One region of the Bacillus sp. CIS52 genome, then DNA from elsewhere that is predicted to be linked to it. Evidence: riboswitches for the same ligand, from Rfam matches in the RefSeq annotation. Region 1 holds a riboswitch; the other holds the start of a gene.
The links. A riboswitch is a leader RNA that binds a small molecule or an ion and turns the genes downstream of it on or off. The one in region 1 is predicted to bind glycine.
Positions count from the first base shown of each region.

Region 1 (11,267 bases):
TCTGTGACGCCGTTTTTCGCGGGCACCTCTACAACCTCAATATATTGGCCCTTTGCGTATGTTTTCAGAACATCCCGTGATTCCGGATGAACGGCTGCGGAAATGACGATTTTTTTCTTTTTCGTATGTCCCGATGCAAGCATCGCCGCTTCTGCCAGCGCCGTTCCCCCGTCGTACATGGAGGAGTTTGCAATATCCATACCTGTTAACTCGCAAATCATCGTTTGAAATTCAAAAATCGCCTGCAGCTCTCCTTGTGAAATTTCAGGCTGGTAAGGCGTATATGCCGTGTAGAACTCTGACCGGGAAATCACATGATCGACGATAACCGGCTGATAGTGATCGTACACTCCTGCCCCCAGAAAAGATGCATATGTAACAGCGTCCTTATTTTTCGCCGCAAGCTTTGTCAGCTCTCTCGTCAGCTCTGTTTCTGATTTTGCTTTTTTAATTTGGTAGTCTTTTTGAAACCTCACATCTTCCGGAATATCGGCAAACAGTTCATCAATTGAATCTGCGCCGATGGCTTTCAGCATTTCTTTTTTATCCTGTTCTGTCGCGGGCAAATATCGATGCTTCATATGACTCTCCTTTTTCAGCTCTGTTTTGGGCGTTTATAAAACGGCGTGCGGACAATCTTTGCTTTTACCGTTTTTTTGCGGATTTCCACTTCGACTTCCGTTCCAATTCCACTGAATTCCGTTTTGATTAAGGCAAGGCCGATATTTTTCTTTAACGTCGGGGATTGTGTGCCTGTCGTGACTTCCCCGATCAGGGCACCGTCTTTTTTCACGGCGTATCCGTGTCTCGGAATCCCCTTTTCAATCATCTCAAGCCCGACCAGCTTACGCGGAGCTCCTTTTTCTTTCTGTTCACTCAATACAGACTTCCCAAAAAAATCAGAATCTTTCTTGTGTTTTACGGCAAATCCGATCCCGGCTTCAATCGGTGTAATGTCTTTCGTCAATTCCTGACCGTATAAAGCGAGCTTCGCTTCAAATCTCAGCGTATCACGCGCGCCGAGGCCGCACGGAACGATTCCTTCATTCTCTCCCGCTGTAAGAATCTCCTTAAATAGATGCACCGCATCTTCATTTCGGCAATAGAGTTCAAACCCGTCTTCACCGGTATAGCCTGTTCTTGAAAGCAGAACTTGGCGGCCGGCAACGTCCGCTCCATCAATAAACGTAAACGGTTTTAAGGAAGACAAATCACGTTCAGTCAGCTTCGCAAGAACCGCCTGAGCATTCGGCCCCTGAACGGCTAGCAGTGAAATCCCGTCAGACTGATTCATCAGCGTGACATCCCCTTCCGCGTGTTCTGTCAGCCAAGCGATGTCTTTTTCAATATTGGACGCGTTAATCACAAGCAGATAGCAGCTCTCGCTTTTCTGATAGATCAGCAAATCATCGACCGTACCGCCGTCAGGATAACACATGGCGGTATAGAGGGCGCTTCCCGGATTTAAATCGGCAACGTCATTTGTCATCATTTTTTGCAGAAAAGACAGGGCGTCTTTACCGGAGACTTCGACTTCTCCCATATGGGATACATCAAACAGACCCGCCTTTGTGCGGACGGCTTCATGCTCCTCTTTAATAGAAGAAAATTGAACCGGCAGCTCCCATCCTCCAAAATCAATCGTTTTTCCGCCGTATTCTTTATACACGTCATAAAGCGGTGTTCGTTTCAGCATCATCTTCCCCCTTCAGTCATTGGCGCATTGTAAAGACATATAAAAAAGGACAGAGAAACACCTCATGAAAATGAAGGTTTCTCTGTCCCGGCACCTGAAAGTTTACTTTATGAAAACATCATAAAGACGTCCCCTTTGGTGGTCTGCTGCTTCAAATCGCAGACACTCTCCAGAGTTGCGTCGAGCAAGAGTTCTTTTGCCTGAGAGATTCACTCCGCAGTTTGCTCCTTCGGCGCCCGGATGCACATTTTTCGTCCGAGTCTCTCCCCTTGCTGTCATTCGCTCATATTTACCAATTGTTATGGACATACTAAAGCAATATCTTTTAGTGAAATGATTACTTATATCCTACCACCCTCACTTACGTCCGGCAACAAAAATGATGATAAATCAGTTTTTTAAAAGAAAGGCGGTTTTGTTACATATGACAGCAGAGATCATATTTGATGCAAACTGGCCGGGAGAGTTTTCTGAGCGGCTGAAAACCGACGGCCCCTGGTCAAATTGGGAGATGTACAAACTGTCGGCTGAAGTCCAGCAGACCCTTGCCATTCCTGAATTCGAAGGGTTAAGGGCTCCTTTATACCTGCCTGATTTCACTCCGCTTCCCCATCAGCTTGAAGTCGCGCAGAAAGTCGTTGAAAAAATGAACGGCAAAGCGATTTTGGCTGATGAAGTGGGGCTCGGAAAAACGGTCGAAGCGGGACTGATTTTAAAAGAATACATGATTCGCGGGCTGGCCAAAAAAATCCTGATTCTTGTGCCGGCATCACTCGTGTCCCAGTGGGTGAAAGAGCTTCAGGAGAAGTTTTTAATACCCGCTGTTGAACAGAAAAAAAGCTATGTGTGGGAACAGTGCGATATCGTCGTTTCTTCTATTGATACGGCCAAGCGTTCGCCTCACAAGGAGATTGTGCTTTCGATTCCGTATGATCTCGTCATTATTGACGAAGCGCATAAGCTCAAAAACAGCAAAACGAAAAATTATGAATTTGCGAGAAGTCTTGTGAAGAAATACTGCCTGCTTCTGACGGCGACTCCGATTCAAAACCGGATCGAAGAAATTTTCAATTTAGTGTCACTGTTAAAACCCGGCCACTTAGGAAATGAAAGCGGATTTCAAGAAACGTTCAATCAAAAGGACGGGATTGACGCTCATGAGCATTTGAAAGAGCTCGTCAATAAAGTGATGATCCGCAACACACGGAGCGACACAGGGCTTACATGGACGAAGCGACACGTGGAAACAGTGCCGATCACCTTTTCACCGACGGAACAGGCGCTCTACGATGACATTAACGCACTGAAAAACGGCACAGAAAAGCCCGCAAGCGCATTTTCCATTATGACGCTGCAACGGGAGTGCTGTTCAAGCAGGGAAGCCGTGTATATGACGCTTAAAAAAATGCTTGATCAAAAAGACAAACAAGCGCCCGCTTTCGATGAACAGACGATCGCCAATTTAATGGACCGCATCAATCAAGTCACGCAAAACTCAAAAGCGATTCAAGTTGTTGACTTAATTAAAAAGATTAATGACAAGGTCATTATTTTTACTGAGTATCGGGCGACACAGATTTATCTACAATGGTTCCTCCAGCAGAACGGCATAAGCTCCGTTCCGTTCAGAGGCGGATTTAAGCGCGGGAAAAAAGACTGGATGAAGGATCTCTTCCGCGGCAAAGTGCAGGTCCTGATCGCTACAGAAGCCGGAGGGGAAGGGATCAACCTGCAATTTTGCAACCATATTATCAACTATGACCTTCCGTGGAACCCGATGCGGCTTGAACAAAGAATCGGAAGGATTCACAGACTCGGTCAGGAAAGAGATGTCCACATCTACAATATGGCGACAAAACATACGGTGGAAGAGCATATCTTAAAACTCTTGTATGACAAAATTCATTTATTTGAAAATGTCGTCGGAGAACTAGATGACATTTTAACAAAAATCAAAGTGAGCAATTTTGAAGATCATTTACATGATATTTTATGCCACTCGCTGACAGAGGAAGAAATGCGGATCAAAATGGACAACCTTACCTCTTTCTTATCGTATGGTACGGAAAAACCCGCCAGAAAAAAAGGCTCTTAATCTAAAAGGAGGAAGCGCGACATGAGACAGCAGGAAGTTCACCAATTTTTACTGCGCTTTTTTGAAGCGAACCACTGCCCGATTACTGAACACGGGCCGGGTTTTATGACGGTTCAGTTGACGGTCGAGATGGACAAACAAATTATGAACCGCCCGTTTTATTGGCATTGGCGTGAAAAAACGGGCGGCGAACCGAACCCGATGAAGATTACGTTCATCACTGATAAAGAAACGGCTCCGGAGGATATGGACGGCGAGTTTATTTACTTTGGAGCCCCGCGCCTCTTTCAAATCTTTCAAGCAGTTAAACAAAATGGGAGATTTACAAGAATATATGAGAAAATTGTATCAGCCGGAGCCAGAGTGCCGCTTCAGCCCTGGCTTGGATTAAATGTAGTGATTTCATACCAATCCGACATGAAAAAAGACAGACTTTTGTCTTTAGGCCTGCATCTTGTTTCTGGAACAATCGTTGAGGGATTTCAGCAGAAGCTTGCACCTCTGCCGATGACATCACAAATATCAGACTATTGCTTTACCATATCGCCGATGATTAAGCCGGAAAGCGGAATTAAAAGGATGGAGCATTACTTAAAAGACGCTGCCGCCAAAGAGCCGTCAGACTGGGCCGACAGCGCGATCGCCAGATGGAAAAAGGACCTCAGGCTGCTCGATCAGTTTTATGAGCAGACAGAAGAAAAACCTGAGGAATACCATTTGGAAAAACAAGCGCTGAAAGCCTTATATCAGCCGAAAATTCATATTCAGATTGAAAACGGCGGTTTATTTTTCCTGCAAAGTAATTTTTCTGGATAAGCGTTATCCATTCGACACCTTTCCCGTTTTTTCTGGAAATTCTATATTATAATAAAAGTATATAGAAAAAATTTCTGGCGTTTCGCATGCGATGAATCACTTCCAGACATGTAAAGATAAGGTCATGGGCGGATTGGCTGAAATACATAAACAAGTATTTTAGGAGGAGAAAATGCATGAAAAATGCAAAAATGGAATTTTCGCAATTAGATAAGGAATGGGTTGAGCTGATATTAGAAGCTCAAAAAGCAAATATCAGCCTGGAAGAAATACGCAAATACCTGCATTCGCATAAAAAGTCTTCTCAACATATCCAGGCCGCCAGAAGTCATACCGTAAATCCTTTCTGAATGTGCTATAATATCACAAGGAAGGTGATGACATTGATTGGCCAGCGTATTAAACAATACCGAAAAGAAAAAGGCTACTCACTATCAGAACTAGCTGAAAAAGCTGGGGTAGCGAAGTCTTATTTAAGCTCAATAGAACGAAATTTACAGACGAACCCCTCCATTCAATTTCTAGAAAAAGTCTCCGCTGTTCTGGACGTCTCGGTTCATACTTTACTTGATGAAAAACATGAAACCGAATACGATGGTCAATTAGATAGTGAATGGGAGAAATTAGTTCGTGATGCGATGACATCCGGGGTATCAAAAAAACAATTTCGTGAATTTTTAGATTATCAAAAATGGAGAAAATCGCAAAAAGAGGAGTAGTGCCGCCATATGTGCACAACTCCTCTTTTATCTGCCCGACGTTCGGATTAGTTTTTATCCTCACTGTGAGCCTTTTCGTTTTCCTTCACGTAACCGTCTTTATCCGTATGATCTTTTGTAATGGTCAAGCCGTTCCATTGCGTCGCTTCAAAAGAGAATTGAAGAGAAATCGCATTGCCTTGGAATTTGTTTTGGACACTCAGTCCGTCCGCACCTTTTGCGGTATCATTTTTAAATTGGATTTCCATCCGCACCTGATCATAATCAACAGGCGTTTTCGGAACTCCGTCATACTCAGGCGCCGTCTTGCCGTTAATGGTTGCCACATTGACTTTTCCGCTTGCACTCAAGAATTTCGGATCAATGTGTTTGCTGATCGCTTCGGCAGCTGCTTTATCCTGTTTTGTTGACATTAAGTATAAGTCTTTCAGGCTGGCTGCCTTCAAAATGATATTTTTAGGATAGCCGTTGCCGCCTTCTTTGCCGACTGTCAGAACCGTAATTTCAAACTGGCTGAGGAAATCTTCCGCAGATTCGTTTCCTTTTTTCGCTCCTTTGAAGTCAGTAAAATTCAATGCCATCAGCACTTCTTTAATGGCAAGCGAACCATTATTTCTGAATTCAAAATCTTTCGTCAATTTATCACCTGGTTTTAAGTTTGATAAATTGACATTGGCTGATTGTTCTTTAGCCGATAAATCAAGTGTTCCTGACGCAAATGTAGCGTCCGTCGACTTCACATCATTAAATGCGGCCCATGTGCCTCCTCCCACTAATGCTAAACCGAGTGCGGCTGAGGCAACGCCCAAGCTTAATTTCTTTTTCATACCCATGTTTGTATTCCCCCTATTTTTTCTTTTTTGTTATCAAATCCTGTCGCCAGGTTGCAACCGTATTCATGTGGACATCGTCCCGTTTTTCGCATGTTCTTCCAACGCTTTCGTCTTCCGCTCGATATCGCGGAGAGCGCTGACAATAACTGTGATTGAGTAAATCAAAAGCATGACGCCGGGAACGATTAGCAGAATCGCCGTTCCGATCGGCTGGCTTGCCAAATGTATGACATATCCCGCATACGGAAGCTGATATCCCGTATACTGAGCCACCACGTTTTCAGCTTGAACAGGAGCGGCATCCGGAGCGGCATTATGGTCTCCTTTTGTCTCAAACATCAGGTGCCCGCCCTTTTTTGTGATCCCGATAATTCTGTGTGTTACGGCTGATCCGTCATTTTGTGTAAAAGTGATGACATCGCCTTTTTTTAAATCATTCACGTCAGAAATTTTCTTTACCGCTATGAGCGAACCCGTCTTAAATTCCGGGTCCATTGAACCCGACAGCACGGATTTCAGCGTATAGCCGAAGATGGCCGGCTCACCGCCGGAAGCCCGGGTCGAGATCACCGTTAAAGTCAGCACAATAATCAAACTGAAAATGACGGCATACAAAATATTACTGATCAGTTTCAGCGTTCTTTTCATGTTCTTCCCCGCTTTCTTTTACCGGCTCAGCCGGTTGTTTTTCTGTTTTCTTCTGATCGGAAGCCGTCGCCTTTTCCTGGCATTTGACAAGCTTCATCGGTTTTGACCACTCATACTTTTCATCATTCGCAGGATACCCTTCAGGCTTGTAAACCTTGAATGCGTATATGCCTGGCTGCAGGGCCCGCTTTGACTCAATTTTATAAATCGTTTTGCTTTTTTTATCAGTAATAAGCCCTTTATCCACAACATTTCCGTTTTGCAGAGGCTGTTGCTGAGAGGCGATTTTATGGAGTTCCCACCTCCAGTCAGAAACAGTCCGCTCTTTTCCCTTATTCTCCAGCTCGGCATAGAGTTGAAGCGGCGCACACACGGCGCCCGACGTATCAGTTTGATTTGTTATATGTAAATCACTTTGATCCCAGCGTTCGTCATAACGGCAATTGTCATCTGTATATCGAAAATCTCCGCACGTTTGAACCGGAAGACTGAAGCTTTTCACATCATTAAAGGAGGAACTCGTGTCACCCGTAAACTGAGCACATATCGTCACGGACAGGCAGAAAATGAATGAAAGCCGCAAAAACAGCATTATCCTCCATCTCCCCTTATCCCTTTTCTCCATTCGCAACAATCGGAACATGCCTTACCCCCTGTAAAACTGTTAATAAATATAACAATCGTTCTTTTTAAAGAACTGCACAAACAAAGTATAATCAAGGTTTATCGTCTTGAAAAATGTCAAAAACGGTCAAATTGTTCGTTTTTAAGAATATAATCTTTTAAAAACATCGTTTTGCTCCAAATTACACACCTTTTTGGAATTTTTTCTAATAAAATGTGAGAAAATAATGAAGTGTTCAGAACAAATTGGAAATCATATACAGCGAAAGGACGAAGAATGATGATCAAACAAAGTCTGATTTGCCTTTCTCTTCTTGTTTTCGGGGTTTCAGGAATGGATCAGGCGGAAGCGGCGCCTTATTATGCTTTTCACCATAAATCAAAATGGGAAAAAATCGCGGAAAAAGAAGCTAAAAAAAGATATCCGCTCGCTCAAACGTTATTTATTCAAAAGGTGTGGGACCGTAAAAGAACAGATGAAGCGGTAAAACAATACCACCTGACATTGCGGGAAGGCGCTAAAGAATTTGGTGTGTTTGTTACGATTTCTTTTAATCCCTACAGCCAAAAAGTAAATAAAATTGCCGTCATTGAGGAATACCAATAAAGGCCCTCCTGTATCAGGAGGACCTTCGTGTGTTACACTTTATTTTTTCCGCTGCATCCACAGCTTAAAACCATACGGCAATATTCCGAACCAGTGCTGGGAAGCCGGCACTTTCTTTTCTTTCCGCACTTCTTTTCGCTCTTTCCGTTCCTGTTTCGGCGTATCGAAATATTTAACGAATTGCTCAGTCATATATTTTACATAATCGTTTGTTTTCACGGCTCTCACCTCATATTGCTGTCTTTACTATGAAGTGTTGTCCCGCCGCCTCTTTTTTATACTTCTGTCCATTGAATCAGCTGTTTCTTCTTCTGATTGAACAAAAGGTGAACCTCCCGTCTCGTCCCTGACGCTGTTTCCGCCTGAATTGTAACCTGAACCGCTTCCGGGTTATCGCTTTCGGTGATCTGAAAGGAAACGGTTCCGTACGGAAAACGATGTGTATCGGTTCGGTCCTTTTGTCCCTGTATCACATGACGGCTTGACAGCAGCGCGCCGTTTTGAAGCAGGTTCTCACCGATCCAGTACTCCCCGGCCTCTTTTGCAAAGGTTTTTCGGGTGATGAAATCAGTTGAAGTATAGCTGATGACAAGTAAAACCGCGGCAGAAACAAACAGAACCGCTGGATATATAAACCCGTCAGATTTGTACATTTAATCACCTTTTAAAGAGCTGTAAACCGGAATAGCTGCCTGATTCTTTTTACCTGTATCGCTTGAGATCTCTAATAAAAGCAGGCCGTTTTTCACACCAGCCGTTAAAGATGCCGCATGATGCAGGATCGGCACGTGGCCTTTTCCGTTCACTCTTTTCCTTATCATCGTATGGTAGATTTCAAAACGCACTTCTTCGCCTCCTGTTTTCCGGCAGCTTAATGCCCGTCCGCCGTCCGCCGGCTTTACAGTCTCAGCCTGTTTACATTCATTCATGATCTGCTGAACGGCAATATGATATTCCCGGCTGTCTATTCCGCCGTTATCGTTTTGGCCTGATAAAAACAAATGTAAAACCGGGCTCAGGGTGCTTGATAAGAAGAGACAGACTGCCAAGGAAAACAAAACATTAAGAAGCGTAAAGCCAGTCTGTTTTGAGAATGCTGAGACACATTTCTTTTTCGCCGCGGACAGCCGCACAGACTTTGTAATAATCACCTTCCTCCTTCCACGTCACACCGGGAGACGGCTGCTTTTTTCCGGACATCATATAAGCGCTGATGCGTTCCTGGAGAAGCTGGCGCGCTTTTTGGCGTTCCTCTGTTTTCAGATTATCCGTCAGCATGTCCGTCCAGACCGGAACGATAGAAATCATAAGAAACAGCCAAATGGCCATTGCTGATAGTGTTTCAATAGTAGAGAACCCTTTATTTCCGTTCTGCATGGACATTTCCGCTCCCTAGGTAAACTGTTATTTCATAAGTGACCCCTGCGTGCTTCAATTGAATCTTTCCGCCGGAATTCGGATGGCCTTTTTCATTAAATTCAAGGCTCTCCGGCAAGGTCATAAGTGTAATATGAAGCGAATCAAATGAACGCTCGACAGCCTTTCCGGCTGACTGGAATTTGTATTTATGCTCTTTTGGGAGAAAAATGATTTTTGTTCTTTTATGCTCTGCGACAGCCGTTTCCTGTACAAGCTGAATATCTTTTTGGAGCTGTTCCGTTTTTTGCCGAACGGCCAGATGGGTATAAACCGGCGGAAGCGCCGTGAACAAGACCGTCAGCAGAACGGACGCCAGGCTTAACACAATCAGGCTTTCAAGAAGGGTGAATCCGCTTTCTGTCAGCCTGTTATTGTTCAACTGTAACTTCCCCGCCGCTAATTAAGATCTGTTTTCCATTCGGACAGGCTGTATTCTTTTTGATATATCCCTCTGACTGTAAGTCTTTCATATCCGGCATTTTTCCTTCATGGTCGATTTCGTACGCCGTCACTTGGGCTTTCACCATATTCTGCAGTCCTTCACAGCCTTTATGCTGTATGCTTTGATTATGTTTTGTAACGTTAGGAATCGTTATTAAAAGCAGAATTGAAACGATAAATAACACGATCAGCATTTCAATTAAAGTAAATCCATCTTGATTTTTCAGACGAAGCACTCCCTTACATTTGGTTCATCATCTGGTACATCGGCATCATCATTGACATATAGACAATCAGAATCATACCGGCCACAACGCCGTAAATGACAGGCTGGAGAATGCCTGTATACTTCTCCGCGTTTTGTTCAAGGCGCTCCATCATAAACTGACTGTACGTATAAAGCTCGCGATGAAGCCTGCCGTTTGCCTGTCCGTGGCTGACTGCGGCCGCTAGATCTTTTTCATAACACGGATGCCCGGAAAGAGCGGATTCTATTGTCTCACCTGCTTTCAAACGTGTAATGAGCATATCCGCTTCTTCACGATAAAAAGGCAGAAAAGATTGTTCCTTAAAAGCCGTTAAGCTGTCATAGATAGAAAGACCGGATTTCAGAAGGCTGCTGAGCTGTAAAGAGAAAAAGTAGCTGTTAAAAAGAACGGCTGCTTTTCCTATTAAGGGGATTTTCACAACAATAAGCATTTTGTCTTGCGGGGATTTTTTCTTACATAAAAACCAAACGAACAAAAACAAGCTGAGGGCGGCTGACAGCACCAGTGCGCAAGCTTCGTGAAAATGCTGAAAAAACGAAAAAATGAAACTGACGCAACCGGAAGTATTCATATTCATTGATTGATAAATCCCTGAAAATTGCGGGATGATCATACTTTGCAGAATATAAAACATGACAAAGACGGAGCAGATTAAAAACATCGGATACCGGAGCATTTTTTTGACTTGATTCGTCTGCATGAGCTTTCTCTGTAACAATTCGCCGCTTTGTTTCATCGCCCCGGGCAATTCTCCGTGTTTTTCCGCGAAATAGCAGATAGAGACGGCTTCTTTATGAAAAGACAATGCCTCAAGCACTTCGTAAAACGCATCGCCTTCCCTCAGCCGGCGGATTCCGTCCGTCAGCTCTGCAAGCTGGCGTTTATGAAGCTGGAGTTTCAGCAGTCTGAGCCCTTCGATCAGACTGTACCCTTTTTCGATCATTTCACCGAGCCTTTTCAAAAAAGCCGCTTGATCTTTCAACGGCCAGGTTCTTTTAATCCGCTTCATGATACACCCACCGATCGTAGTTATCAGTCGTGACATAGCCGAGCGCGATTCCTTTTCGGATCAGCCTGCGGAGCGTCTGATATTGAAAATT
Region 1 covers NZ_JBIUFR010000002.1:469,136-480,402, reverse strand. Annotated here, with positions in the region: gene gcvPA (aminomethyl-transferring glycine dehydrogenase subunit GcvPA) at 1-581, opposite strand, end outside; gene gcvT (glycine cleavage system aminomethyltransferase GcvT) at 596-1,696, opposite strand; glycine riboswitch at 1,875-1,975, opposite strand; gene ACH32G_RS12385 (DEAD/DEAH box helicase) at 2,121-3,791, shown strand; gene ACH32G_RS12380 (YqhG family protein) at 3,813-4,607, shown strand; gene sinI (anti-repressor SinI) at 4,784-4,957, shown strand; gene sinR (transcriptional regulator SinR) at 4,991-5,326, shown strand; gene tasA (biofilm matrix protein TasA) at 5,374-6,159, opposite strand; gene sipW (signal peptidase I SipW) at 6,223-6,807, opposite strand; gene tapA (amyloid fiber anchoring/assembly protein TapA) at 6,779-7,450, opposite strand; gene ACH32G_RS12350 (DUF3889 domain-containing protein) at 7,709-8,038, shown strand; gene ACH32G_RS12345 (YqzE family protein) at 8,078-8,257, opposite strand; gene comGG (competence type IV pilus minor pilin ComGG) at 8,314-8,691, opposite strand; gene comGF (competence type IV pilus minor pilin ComGF) at 8,692-9,189, opposite strand; gene comGE (competence type IV pilus minor pilin ComGE) at 9,101-9,415, opposite strand; gene comGD (competence type IV pilus minor pilin ComGD) at 9,399-9,836, opposite strand; gene comGC (competence type IV pilus major pilin ComGC) at 9,826-10,134, opposite strand; gene comGB (competence type IV pilus assembly protein ComGB) at 10,139-11,176, opposite strand; gene comGA (competence type IV pilus ATPase ComGA) at 11,163-11,267, opposite strand, start outside.

Region 2 (11,267 bases), on a different contig from region 1:
AAGATGCAAGGCCGCTCGTTTCGTTGGCGGCTTGTGCGGGCTTTCATGTGACAGTGATTGACTGGCGTCCCGCTTTATGTCATCACGGCCATTTTCCTGAAGCCGGCCAATTGATAATAGGAGCACCGGAAGAAGTCATAGAAGGCCTGAGGATGACCCAAAGGGATTTTGTTGTTATTATGACGCACAGCTTTCAAAAAGATCAGATCATTTTACATACATTAAAAAACGAGAATGTGTTTTATAAAGGTGTATTAGGCCCCAGAAGGCGCACCGAGCGGCTATTAGGCGGAGCTGAGATTCCAGAGGATATTCATTCCCCCATTGGGCTTCCCATCGGGGCACAAGGGCCTGAGGAAATTGCTGTAAGCATTGTTGGCGAGATGATTAAAGAAATGCGAAAACAAAGGGCTCGCTTATGAAAACAGCAGGCATTTACCTGGCAGCCGGTACAAGCAGACGCATGGGGACGGATAAGCGCAGTTTATTTCTCAATGGGGTCTCCCTCGGAAGTATGGCGCTTAAACATGCCCTGTTATCTGAATTAGATCATATCTTCGTTGTAACGAGAAAGGGAGATTCACTGCATTGGCTTTCGGATTTTTTCTTTTTAAATCCCATCTCAAATAAGTGGAGTCAGGCAGAATGTGAGCAAGCGGGTAAGGGCCAAGGCCATTCTATACAATGCGGTTTGAAAAAAGCGGCAGCGTACGAGGCTGACGCCGTTATCATTCTCCTTGCAGATCAGCCGTTTGTCACCGCAGATATCATCAATACGTTAATTGATTCCTATCAAAAGGAGCGCCGCTATTCATTTATCGCCGCTGAAAATCAGCATCTTCCTATGCCCCCCATTTTATTCTCAAATCAATGTTTTCCAGTCTTGCATCAGTTAAAGGGAGATCAGGGCGCCCGGCACGTGATCCGTGAAAGTATGGTCAAGACGGGAAAAATGATCAGCTTTCAAGACCCTTTGCTTTTTTATGACGTAGACACGGTTGAAGATTATACTTTCCTGCTGAATAAATTCGGGGAGTGAATGAGTTGGAGTATATCGGGAAAAGTGTCATTCGGAAAGAGGCCCTTGAAAAAGTGACGGGTAAGGCGAAATATACGGATGATTTACATGAAACAGGCACATTACACGCAAAAATGCTGATCAGCCCATATGCTCATGCCGATATTGTGTCTATTGATTTTTCAGAAGCTTGGAAGATTCCCGGAGTGAAAGCGATATTGGGCGATGAACCTTTTCCGCTTGCAGGTGAAGAAATTAAAGACAGGCCGCCAATTGCTTATAAAAGGGTCAGGTACCACGGGGAGCCGGTTGCTGTAGTTGTTGCGGAAAATCCAATCATAGCTAAAAAGGCCGCGGATGCCATTAAAGTGTCCTATAAACCTCTTCCCGTCGTCAATTCCCCCCGTGAGGCTTTTCAAAAGGATGCTCCCCTCGTCCATGAACATGTTGACCGCTATGAGAAGAAGGCAGGTGTATTCCCGGTTCCGAAGACAAATATCGCGAACCTGGATAAAATCAGAAAAGGAAATATTGAAGACGGGTTTAAGGAAAGTGATGTGACAGCAGAATTCCAAATTTCCTTTAACCCTTCTGATCATGCGGCTATGGAGACAAGATGCTCGATTGTTGAAATTCGGGCTGATGAGGAGATTATCATGACTACATCCTCCCAAGCTCCTTTTGCCATTAAAAAATTAATGGAGTGGTACTTTGGTATTGAACCCGGAAAGGTTATCGTCAAAACTCCTTTAGTAGGAGGGGCGTACGGGGGAAAAGCAGCCGTTCAGTTAGAGGTCATTGCCTATTTGGCATCAAAAGCAGTCGGAGGCCGGCCCGTCAAATTATTTAATACGAGAGAAGAGGATATGATCACATCTCCTGGTCACATAGGGCTGGATGCCATTGTCAAATTAGGGGCCACGAAGGATGGAATTTTAAAGGCGGCAGACATTCAGCTTTTATTTGATGGCGGAGCATACTCTGATAAAGGAGTGGACATCAGCCGGGCTGCGGTGGTTGATTGTACGGGTCCGTACGCTATCGATCATATATCGTGTGATTCATATTGTATGTATACGAATCATCCATATCCAAGTGCATTCAGGGGCTACAGCCATGCTGAAGTGTTATTTGCCTTTGAGCGGACGATGGATGTATTGGCGGAAAAGCTGAACATGGACCCGTTAGAACTCCGCTATAAAAATGCCATTCGTCCCGGTGATACTACACCTACTCAAGTTCTTCTCAATTCAAGCACGGTCGGAAATGTGCCGAAATGCATTGAGAGATTGAAGGAATTAATGAATTGGTCCGAGGGACAGAGAATTGAAATCGACGGCCGGAAGATACGGGCGAAGGGGATCAGCTGTATTTGGAAAACCTCAACATTTGATACAAATGCAACATCCGGGGTGATTTTAACCTTTAATCCCGATGGAAGCATTAATTTGATGTCAGGGGTAGTGGAAATTGGAACAGGGACTAAAACAGTGTTAGCCCAAATCTTAGCGGAACGAATGAAAATGGATATAAGCAAAATTCACGTGAAAATGCTTGTAGACACCCAAACAACGCCCGAGCATTGGAAAACCGTCGGGAGCAGAGGGACGTTAATGGCCGGAAGAGCCGTACTGAATGCAGCGGAAGAAGCCATTCGAAAGCTTAAGGAAGTGGCATCATGCGTGTTGCGGGTTCCTGTCGAGGAATTGGAAGTGGCAGACGGAAAAGTTTATTTTATAGATTATCCTGCTGTACATGTTGACATAAAAGACATTGCTTACGGATATACGTTTCCAAATGGAAATACCATTGGCGGCCAAATCATTGCGAGCGGCCATTACACATTAACCCGGATGACGAATTTAGACAGGGAAACGGGAAGAGGAAAGCCGGGACCCGAGTGGGCTGTAGGTGCGCAGGGAATTGAAGTTGAGTTGGATAAGCGGGATTATACGTATCGGATCACAAAAGCCTATTCTGTTGTAGATATAGGAACTGTACTGAATGAAAAAGCTGCAAGGGGTCAAGTGATGGGAGGGATGAGTATGGGAATCGCATTTGGAGGAAGAGAAACCTTTGTATTTGATCCGTATGGCAGAGTATTAAATCCTCAACTCAGAACATACAGACCCCTTCACTATGGAGAGCAGCCTGAATATATTATTGAATTTGTTGAAACCCCGCATGTGATTGCGCCTTATGGAGCGCGCGGCGGCGGGGAACACGGACTGTTGGGGATGCCTGCAGCATTGGGAAATTGCCTTTCCGCCGCTTTAGGAGTCCAATTGAATCAACTTCCTCTCATTCCCGAACAATTATGGAGGACGCAAATGGGGTGGAAAGATGATACCGTTTGATTTCGACTATTTTAAGCCGAAGACCATACAAGAAACAACCCGTCTGTTTCACTCGCTTGCGGCTGAAAAGAAAACTCCAATGTATTTTTCCGGCGGCACGGAAATTATCACGTTAGGAAGGCTGAATATCGTCTATACGGATGCAGTGATAGATATGAACGCACTTCCGGGATTTCACGCCATCCGTTTTTATGAACATGATCTGGTGATCGGAGCGGGCGTGTCATTAACGAAACTGGAGGAAGAAAATCCATTTCCGCTATTAAGTAAAACAGTAAGTGAAATTGCGGATCGGACGTCTCGAAATAAAATCAGCCTGGGCGGAAACATTTGCGGGGGCATCTATTACCGTGAGGCCGTGCTGCCGCTGCTGATTTCTGATAGTTTGCTAGGGATTGCAGGGAGAGCGGGGATTCATTACCGTCCCATAAATAAAGTATTTAACAAGGAAATACAGTTGCGAAAAGGAGATTTTTTATTTCATATCGTTGTCGATCGAGCGTATGTTGACTTGCCGTTTGTCAGTATCAAAAGAAGACAGCAGTGGAATGTCGGATATCCATTGGTGACAGTCTGTGCGCTGAAAAAAGATGATGAGATCAGAATGGCCTTCAGCGGCGTATGTCCATTTCCTTTTCGTTCTGCTGAAATGGAGGCTGTGCTTAACGATAAAAGCGGCACAGCAGAAGATAGAGTCCGCAGGTCTTTACAGTATGTACCTAAACCCGTTCTTGATGATGCAGAAGGCTCAAGTGAATATCGGTTATTTGTCTTGCAGCATACAATCTTAGATGCCTTACAAGAATTAGAAGGAGGTTCTCATGTCTGATCCTATTACGTTGAAAGTAAATGGCGAAGAAAGACAGATGACTGTCAGACCGGCCGATACTTTGTTATTTGCTCTCCGTCTTCGTCTCGGATTAACCGGTTCAAAGCCGGGCTGCTTAAATGGGGATTGCGGCGCCTGTACGGTATTAACGGACGGGATACCGATGAAATCTTGCTTAATGCTTGCGGCAGAAGGGGAAGGAAAAGACATTACGACAATTGAAGGACTTATCAATACACCGATTCAAAAGGCTTTTATTGAAAAATTTGCGTTTCAATGCGGATATTGCACATCTGGTTTTATCATGAATTGTCATGCTTTAGTGAATACTGAGCCGAATGCAAGTGATGAAACGATTAAAAATTGGCTGGAGTCCAATATTTGCAGATGTACGGGTTATAAGGAGATTGAAGAAGCGGTTAAATCGGTTTTACATACAGGGAAAGGGGATCATTAGCCGTTATTACGGGGAATCACAAAAAGAGCCCAGAGAATCATCCCTGAACTCCATATTCCTCAATTCATATACCGATACTCCCGCAGTTTCTCCAAAATCGCGACTTCTTTCATCAGTTCTTCACCGACATTCGTTTCTTTCACTTTCTTCCGCTCCAGCTCTTTGTCAACTAATCGTTTGACCGTTAAGACGTCGGTTCCGGTGCTCAGCACTTCGGCCTTGGAGTTAAAGTGTTTATGGGCGACGAGCTGCATGCCGTAGGAGTTGTATAAGAGCGTGTAGCCGGCGATGCCTGTTGTGGATTGGTAGGCTTTGGAGAAGCCGCCGTCGATAACGATCATTTTTCCGTTTGCCTTGATCGGATCTTCGCCTTCGATTTCTTTTACCGGTGTATGGCCGTTGATGATATGGCCATGATCCGGGTTGAGCCCGAATTCCTTCAGGATGTTTCGGCAGGCTGCCTCGTCTTCACGCAAATAGTAATACGGGTTTTTCTTTTCTTTATGCGTTTCCTTCTCTTTGATGAAATACCGCTCAAAGGTGGTCATGGCGCGTTTTCCGAAGAGGGAGGAATACTCGCCTGTCCATAAGTACCAGACCATGTCTGTCGCAAGGTCATCGGTTTCTTCCGGATGAGCAAACGCTTCCCGTAAGAACCGTTCAAATACATCGAGAAGCTCACGGCCCGCATAAGCTTTATCCTCTATCATCATCGTTTCCATATTGCCGTTTTCGTCAACAGGAATACAGCCGTGAATCAACAGGTTGCCGTTATATTTTAAATACAGGCTGCCTTTTTTCATCATAAAATTCATATGGCGGCCCAGCTTTTCGGAATTCTGGACAGAGAACAGCAGCTTGTCCATGACTTCTGCTTCTTCTTCTAATAGCTGATCGGGCTGTTTGGGATTCACCGTCGCAAAGCAGGTGTTTTCCAGTTGATACGTTTTTCCGTTCAGCGTGATTTCATTGCGGTCATAATCAATCTTTTCCAGTAACAGCCGTTCTTCCATATTAAAATTCGGCCGTCTCTTAATAATCGGGCTCTCAAGCTTGAATTGGATCATCGCGATCGCCTGATGGATTTTTGTGATTTGCTTAATCTCATCTTCCGGTCTGTTTTCGGTTGCTTTTGGGCGGAAAGCCGGGTTATCATCATAATATTTTTCGGCAAGGTTCAATAGCGGTCTCAGATTGATGCCGTAGACGTCTTCAATAATGTCCAGGTTGTCATAGCGGGCACAGATACGGATAATATTGGCCAGACATACTTTGGAACCGGCATAGGCGCCTATCCAGAGAACATCGTGATTCCCCCATTGAATATCCACTGAATGATAGTTGATCAGTTCTTCCATAATCCTGTCCGGCTGCGGTCCCCGGTCATAAATATCGCCGACAACATGCAGATGGTCGACTACCAATCGCTGCACGCTGTAAGCAAGCCCGGTGATCAGCTTATCAGCTTGGCCGAGCGCGATGATCTGTTCTATGATTTCGGAGTAATATTGTTCTTTGTTGGCGGATTGTTCTGTTTTGTACAGCAGCTCTTCGGAAATATAAGCAAATTGGGCAGGCAGCGCTTTGCGCAATTTAGAGCGGGTGTACTTGGAAGAACAATATGAAACGAGCTTAATCATCCGATGAATCGTTTCTTTATACCACTCGTTTAATGCCTCTTTCGTATCAAAGTCATGTTTGATCAGCTTCAGTTTGTCCTCCGGATAATAGACCAAAGCTGCCAGTTCATCAATTTCTCTATCGTAAATGACGCCGCTGAAAATATCGCGGATCTTCTCTTTGACTCTTCCTGAACCGTTCCGCAGCACGTGCTGGAATGCCTGATACTCTCCGTGCAGATCACTGACGAAATGCTCGGTTCCTTTCGGCAGGTTCAGTATCGCTTTCAGATTAATGATCTCTGTGACCACTTTTTCTTCACAATCGTATTTTTGTGCGAGCAGATCTAAATATTTGGTTTCCAATCTCGTCCATCCCCTTTTTATTTACGAGCCATTGCATGATAAGGTGAATTTAAAGTATGACATGATATTTAAATCATTAGACCTTATATGATAGTACCTCATAAGTCCTTTTTGAGACAAACAAAACAGAAAATGCGGCGCTTAAGGCATCAACATATACCTTCCGCAGACAGCTCATCACCCTATTGACAAATGATTAAACTTCCATTAAAATAAAAAGTTAGCTGATAGTTATTTCTATCGGAAACTTAATACGTAGCAGGCTATGATTGCTGTGGGTCGCACTACAGCAGGAGCGGCTTCTGGAGAGACCGCGGGTTTACCGCGGCGCCGAAGGGTTCACAATCTCAGGCAAAAGGACAGAAGAGTACCGAATATGTATTTGGCATGCTGTTGATTGTCAGCGGCGCAAATATAATTTGATATTCTTATGACCATGAGATTGGAGGGCATCCAATCTCTTTTTTTATTGGCTTTATTTTCTCGTCGTTCATCAAAAAGTAAGGAGGAGTCAGGTGTGGAACAGCGAGAGCTAAAGAGGGACTTGTCGAATCGGCACGTGCAGCTGATCGCCATTGGCGGCACGATCGGCACCGGATTGTTTTTAGGGTCCGGTAAGGCGATTCAGCTGGCGGGTCCTTCTATCATCTTTGCGTATTTTATTGTAGGTATTGCGCTTTTTTTCGTCATGAGGGCGCTGGGAGAACTGCTGTTATCTAAAGCGGGGTACCAATCATTAACGGATATTGCCGAGGCGTATTTAGGGCCGCGTGCGGCGTTTGTCACCGGCTGGACTTATTGGTTTTGCTGGATTATGACGGCTATGGCGGATGTGATCGCCGTCGGTGTATATGTGAAATATTGGTTTGACATTCCGCAGTGGGTTCCTGCACTAATCTGTTTGCTCATTTTATTAGGGCTTAATCTGTTAACGGTCAAGATTTTTGGAGAATTGGAGTTTTGGTTCGCCTTAATTAAGGTGATCACGATTCTCGCGTTAATTGTCATCGGTGTGGTTTTGCTGGTGATTGGGTTCAAAACGCATACCGGAACGGTTTCAGCGGCGAATCTGTGGGAGCACGGCGGCTTGTTTCCAAACGGGTTTTCAGGCTTTTTGCTGTCGTTCCAGATGGTGATCTTCGCCTATGTCGGTGTGGAATTAGTGGGTGTGTCGGCAGCGGAGACATCAAATCCGAAAAAAAACATTCCGTCCGCTATCAATAAAATTCCATTGCGTATTTTATTTTTCTACGTGGGGGCATTGATCATTCTTTTATGTATTAACCCTTGGACGCAGCTGAATGCGGCGGAAAGTCCTTTTGTGAAAACCTTCAGCTTAGTCGGCATTCCGGTGGCCGCGGGAATCATTAATTTTGTCGTATTAACGTCGGCCGCTTCTGCTTGTAACAGCGGGATGTTTTCTACAAGCCGGATTTTGTATAATTTAAGCAAAACGAAACAGGCGCCGGCAAGTTTCGCGAAGCTGAATAAAAACCATGTGCCGAGCAGCGCATTATGGGTATCGGTCATTGTGCTGTCAGCGGGCGCTCTTTTAAGCAAATTGATACCGGAAGAAGCGTTTGGCATCGTGACCACTATCAGCGCAATTTGTTTCATTTGGGTGTGGGGCGTGATTCTTGTCTGTCATATCAGATACAGGAAAACCCGTCCGGACTTACACGCAAGCTCGTCTTTCAAGGCGCCGTTCGCGCCGTTTATCAATTACGCCGTGCTGGCGCTGTTTGCCGCCATTCTGGTGATTATGCTGTTTGCGGATGCGACGCGCCCGGCTTTGCTGCTGACGCCGCTGTGGTTTATTGGACTGTTTCTTATCTATCGGGCGAGAGGGAGCAAGACATAAAGGTTATGAATGAAATGGTCATCAGAATTTCACGAAAAAGACAGCATACCGCTTGCAGTATGCTGTCTTTTTCTTTCGTTGACCAGGCGAATATAGGGCCTTAATAGCGAGCAAGCCTTATGTATAAATAGATTAGAGAGTCAACAACTAAAAAAGACTCGAATCATTTTGTTAAAAGAAAAAGTATGCCACCCAAAATAAAAATTAAAAAAAAGAAAATGGATGAGTCAGTAAAAGACTTTCTTTGCAATTCAAATAACCCCTTTCTAATTAAAGGAAAAAGTAATAGATATAAATGGGAATATATTTATTTTAACAAGGGTAATGTTAACATTACCCTTAAAATTCAAATGATATAGAAAGCAGGCGAAAAAGTGGGAGAAGCTGCAAAACGATGAGGAAAAGCATGTGTTGGCGGGGCAAACCCTAACTGATAACATAAAAAGCCGCCATTCGTATGGCGGCTTTTTTACATTAATTCCGGATCAAATAATCAAATGCGCCTAAAGCGGCAGTTGCACCTGATCCCATTGAAATAATGATTTGGTTGTACGGGCCGTCTGTGCAGTCCCCTGCGGCAAATAGGCCGGGAACGCTTGTCGCGCCGCTCTTATCGACGATGATTTCGCCGATGCGGTTGCGTTCGACGGTTTCGTCTAACCATTCTGTATTAGGCACAAGACCGATTTGGACGAATACACCTTGAAGTTCAACGTGTTTTTCTTCGCCAGTTTCACGGTCAACGAACGTAATGCCGTTTACGTTTTGGTCGCCTGTGATTTCTTTCGTTTGTGCATTTTTGTGCACAGTGACGTTTGGCAGGCTGTAAAGACGTTTTTGCAGGACTTCGTCTGCTTTCAGCTCCGGCGCGAACTCCAGCACAGTCACGTGATTGACGATACCTGCAAGGTCAATCGCCGCTTCGATTCCGGAGTTTCCGCCGCCGATAACGGCTACGTCTTTGCCTTCAAACAATGGTCCGTCACAGTGCGGGCAGTATGCAACACCTTTGTTCTTGAACTCTTGCTCACCAGGTACGTTGACATTGCGCCAGCGGGCACCTGTTGACAGGATCACTGTTTTACTTTTCAGTACAGCGCCGTTTTCAAGTTCAAGTTCGAAGAGGTCTTTTTTCTCAAGGCGTTTCGCGCGCTGAAGGTTCATGACGTCAATATCATAATCTTTCACGTGCTCTTCAAGGCTTGCAGCGAGCTTCGGTCCTTCAGTCGCTTTGACGCTGATGAAGTTTTCGATGCTCATGGTGTCGAGTACCTGGCCGCCGAAGCGTTCAGCGACGACACCAGTGCGGATGCCTTTACGCGCCGTGTAGATCGCCGCGCTTGCGCCGGCAGGTCCGCCGCCGACAACAAGAACGTCAAACGGCTCTTTGTCGGCAAACTCAGACGCATCTGCGCCGCTGCCCATTTTCGCGAGAATCTCTTCGATGGTCATACGGCCGCTTCCGAAAGATTCACCGTTTAAGAAAACAGTCGGAACAGCCATAATGTTTTTGCTTTCTACTTCTTCTTTGAATGCCGCGCCGTCAATCATTGTATGAGTGATATTCGGGTTGAGCACGCTCATCATGTTTAATGCTTGGACGACATCAGGGCAGTTGTGGCACGTCAGGCTGATATAAGACTCAAAGCGGTATTCTCCGCTGATGTTCTTAATCTGGTCAATGACCTTTTGATCAGCCTTAGGCGCTCTGCCGCTGACTTGAAGCAATGCCAGCACTAATGATGTGAATTCGTGGCCGAGAGGAACACCGGCGAATGTAACGCCTGTGTCTTCTCCGGTACGATTAACACTGAAGCTCGGTGTTCTGTTTAATTCAGTTTTTTCAACTGAAATTTTAGATGACATGGAAGCCAGTTCGTCAACGAGAGCCAGCATGTCCTTAGAAGTGTCATCATCACCGGCGCTTACTTTGAGAACAATGTCGTTCTCAATTAGCTGCATGTATTGATTTAATTGTGCTTTGATATTTGCATCAAGTACCAATTGAATGCACTCCTTAGATTTTACCTACCAAATCAAGGCTAGGTGTAAGTGTTTCGCCGCCTTCTTCCCATTTAGCCGGGCAGACTTCACCTGGGTTTTGACGAACGTATTGAGCTGCTTTTACTTTGTTTACAAGGTTGCTTGCGTCACGGCCGATACCGCCAGCATTGATTTCAACTGTTTGGATGACGCCATCAGGATCGATGATGAATGTTCCGCGGTCAGCAAGACCAGTTTCTTCGTCAAGAACGTCGAAGTTGCGGGAGATCGTTTGAGATGGGTCACCGATCATTGCGTAAGTGATTTTGCCGATTTTTTCAGAGCTGTCATGCCAGCCTTTGTGTACGAAGTGAGTATCTGTAGAAACAGAGTATACTTCAACGCCTAATTCTTTCAGTGCAGCGTATTGTCCTTGAAGGTCTTCAAGTTCAGTCGGGCAAACGAAAGAGAAATCTGCTGGGTAGAAGCAGAAAACGCTCCATTGACCTTTCAAATCTTCGTTTGTTACATCGATGAATTCACCGTTTTTGAAAGCTTTTGCTTCGAATGGCAGTACTTCTTTTCCGATTAAAGACATAATATCTTCCTCCTGAAATGTGATTTTAAAATATATTAAAAAGACAAAGCATTCACTTTATCTTTCAATAATAATTCTAATTATATATAGATTATTAAATAACATTTATTTTTTGTCAAGCTATATGAGGTATTATTTTCTGCTTTTTTTGCTTTAGACGTTAAAAATCGCTTGGTATA
Region 2 covers NZ_JBIUFR010000001.1:1,140,311-1,151,577, forward strand. Annotated here, with positions in the region: gene ACH32G_RS05405 (XdhC family protein) at 1-422, shown strand, start outside; gene ACH32G_RS05410 (NTP transferase domain-containing protein) at 419-1,039, shown strand; gene ACH32G_RS05415 (xanthine dehydrogenase family protein molybdopterin-binding subunit) at 1,045-3,375, shown strand; gene ACH32G_RS05420 (FAD binding domain-containing protein) at 3,362-4,204, shown strand; gene ACH32G_RS05425 ((2Fe-2S)-binding protein) at 4,197-4,661, shown strand; gene fbp (fructose-1,6-bisphosphatase) at 4,721-6,646, opposite strand; glycine riboswitch at 6,939-7,019, shown strand; gene ACH32G_RS05435 (amino acid permease) at 7,164-8,507, shown strand; gene ahpF (alkyl hydroperoxide reductase subunit F) at 8,982-10,511, opposite strand; gene ahpC (alkyl hydroperoxide reductase subunit C) at 10,525-11,088, opposite strand.
Region 2: another riboswitch for glycine. It lies ahead of ACH32G_RS05435 (amino acid permease); the one in region 1 lies ahead of gcvT (glycine cleavage system aminomethyltransferase GcvT).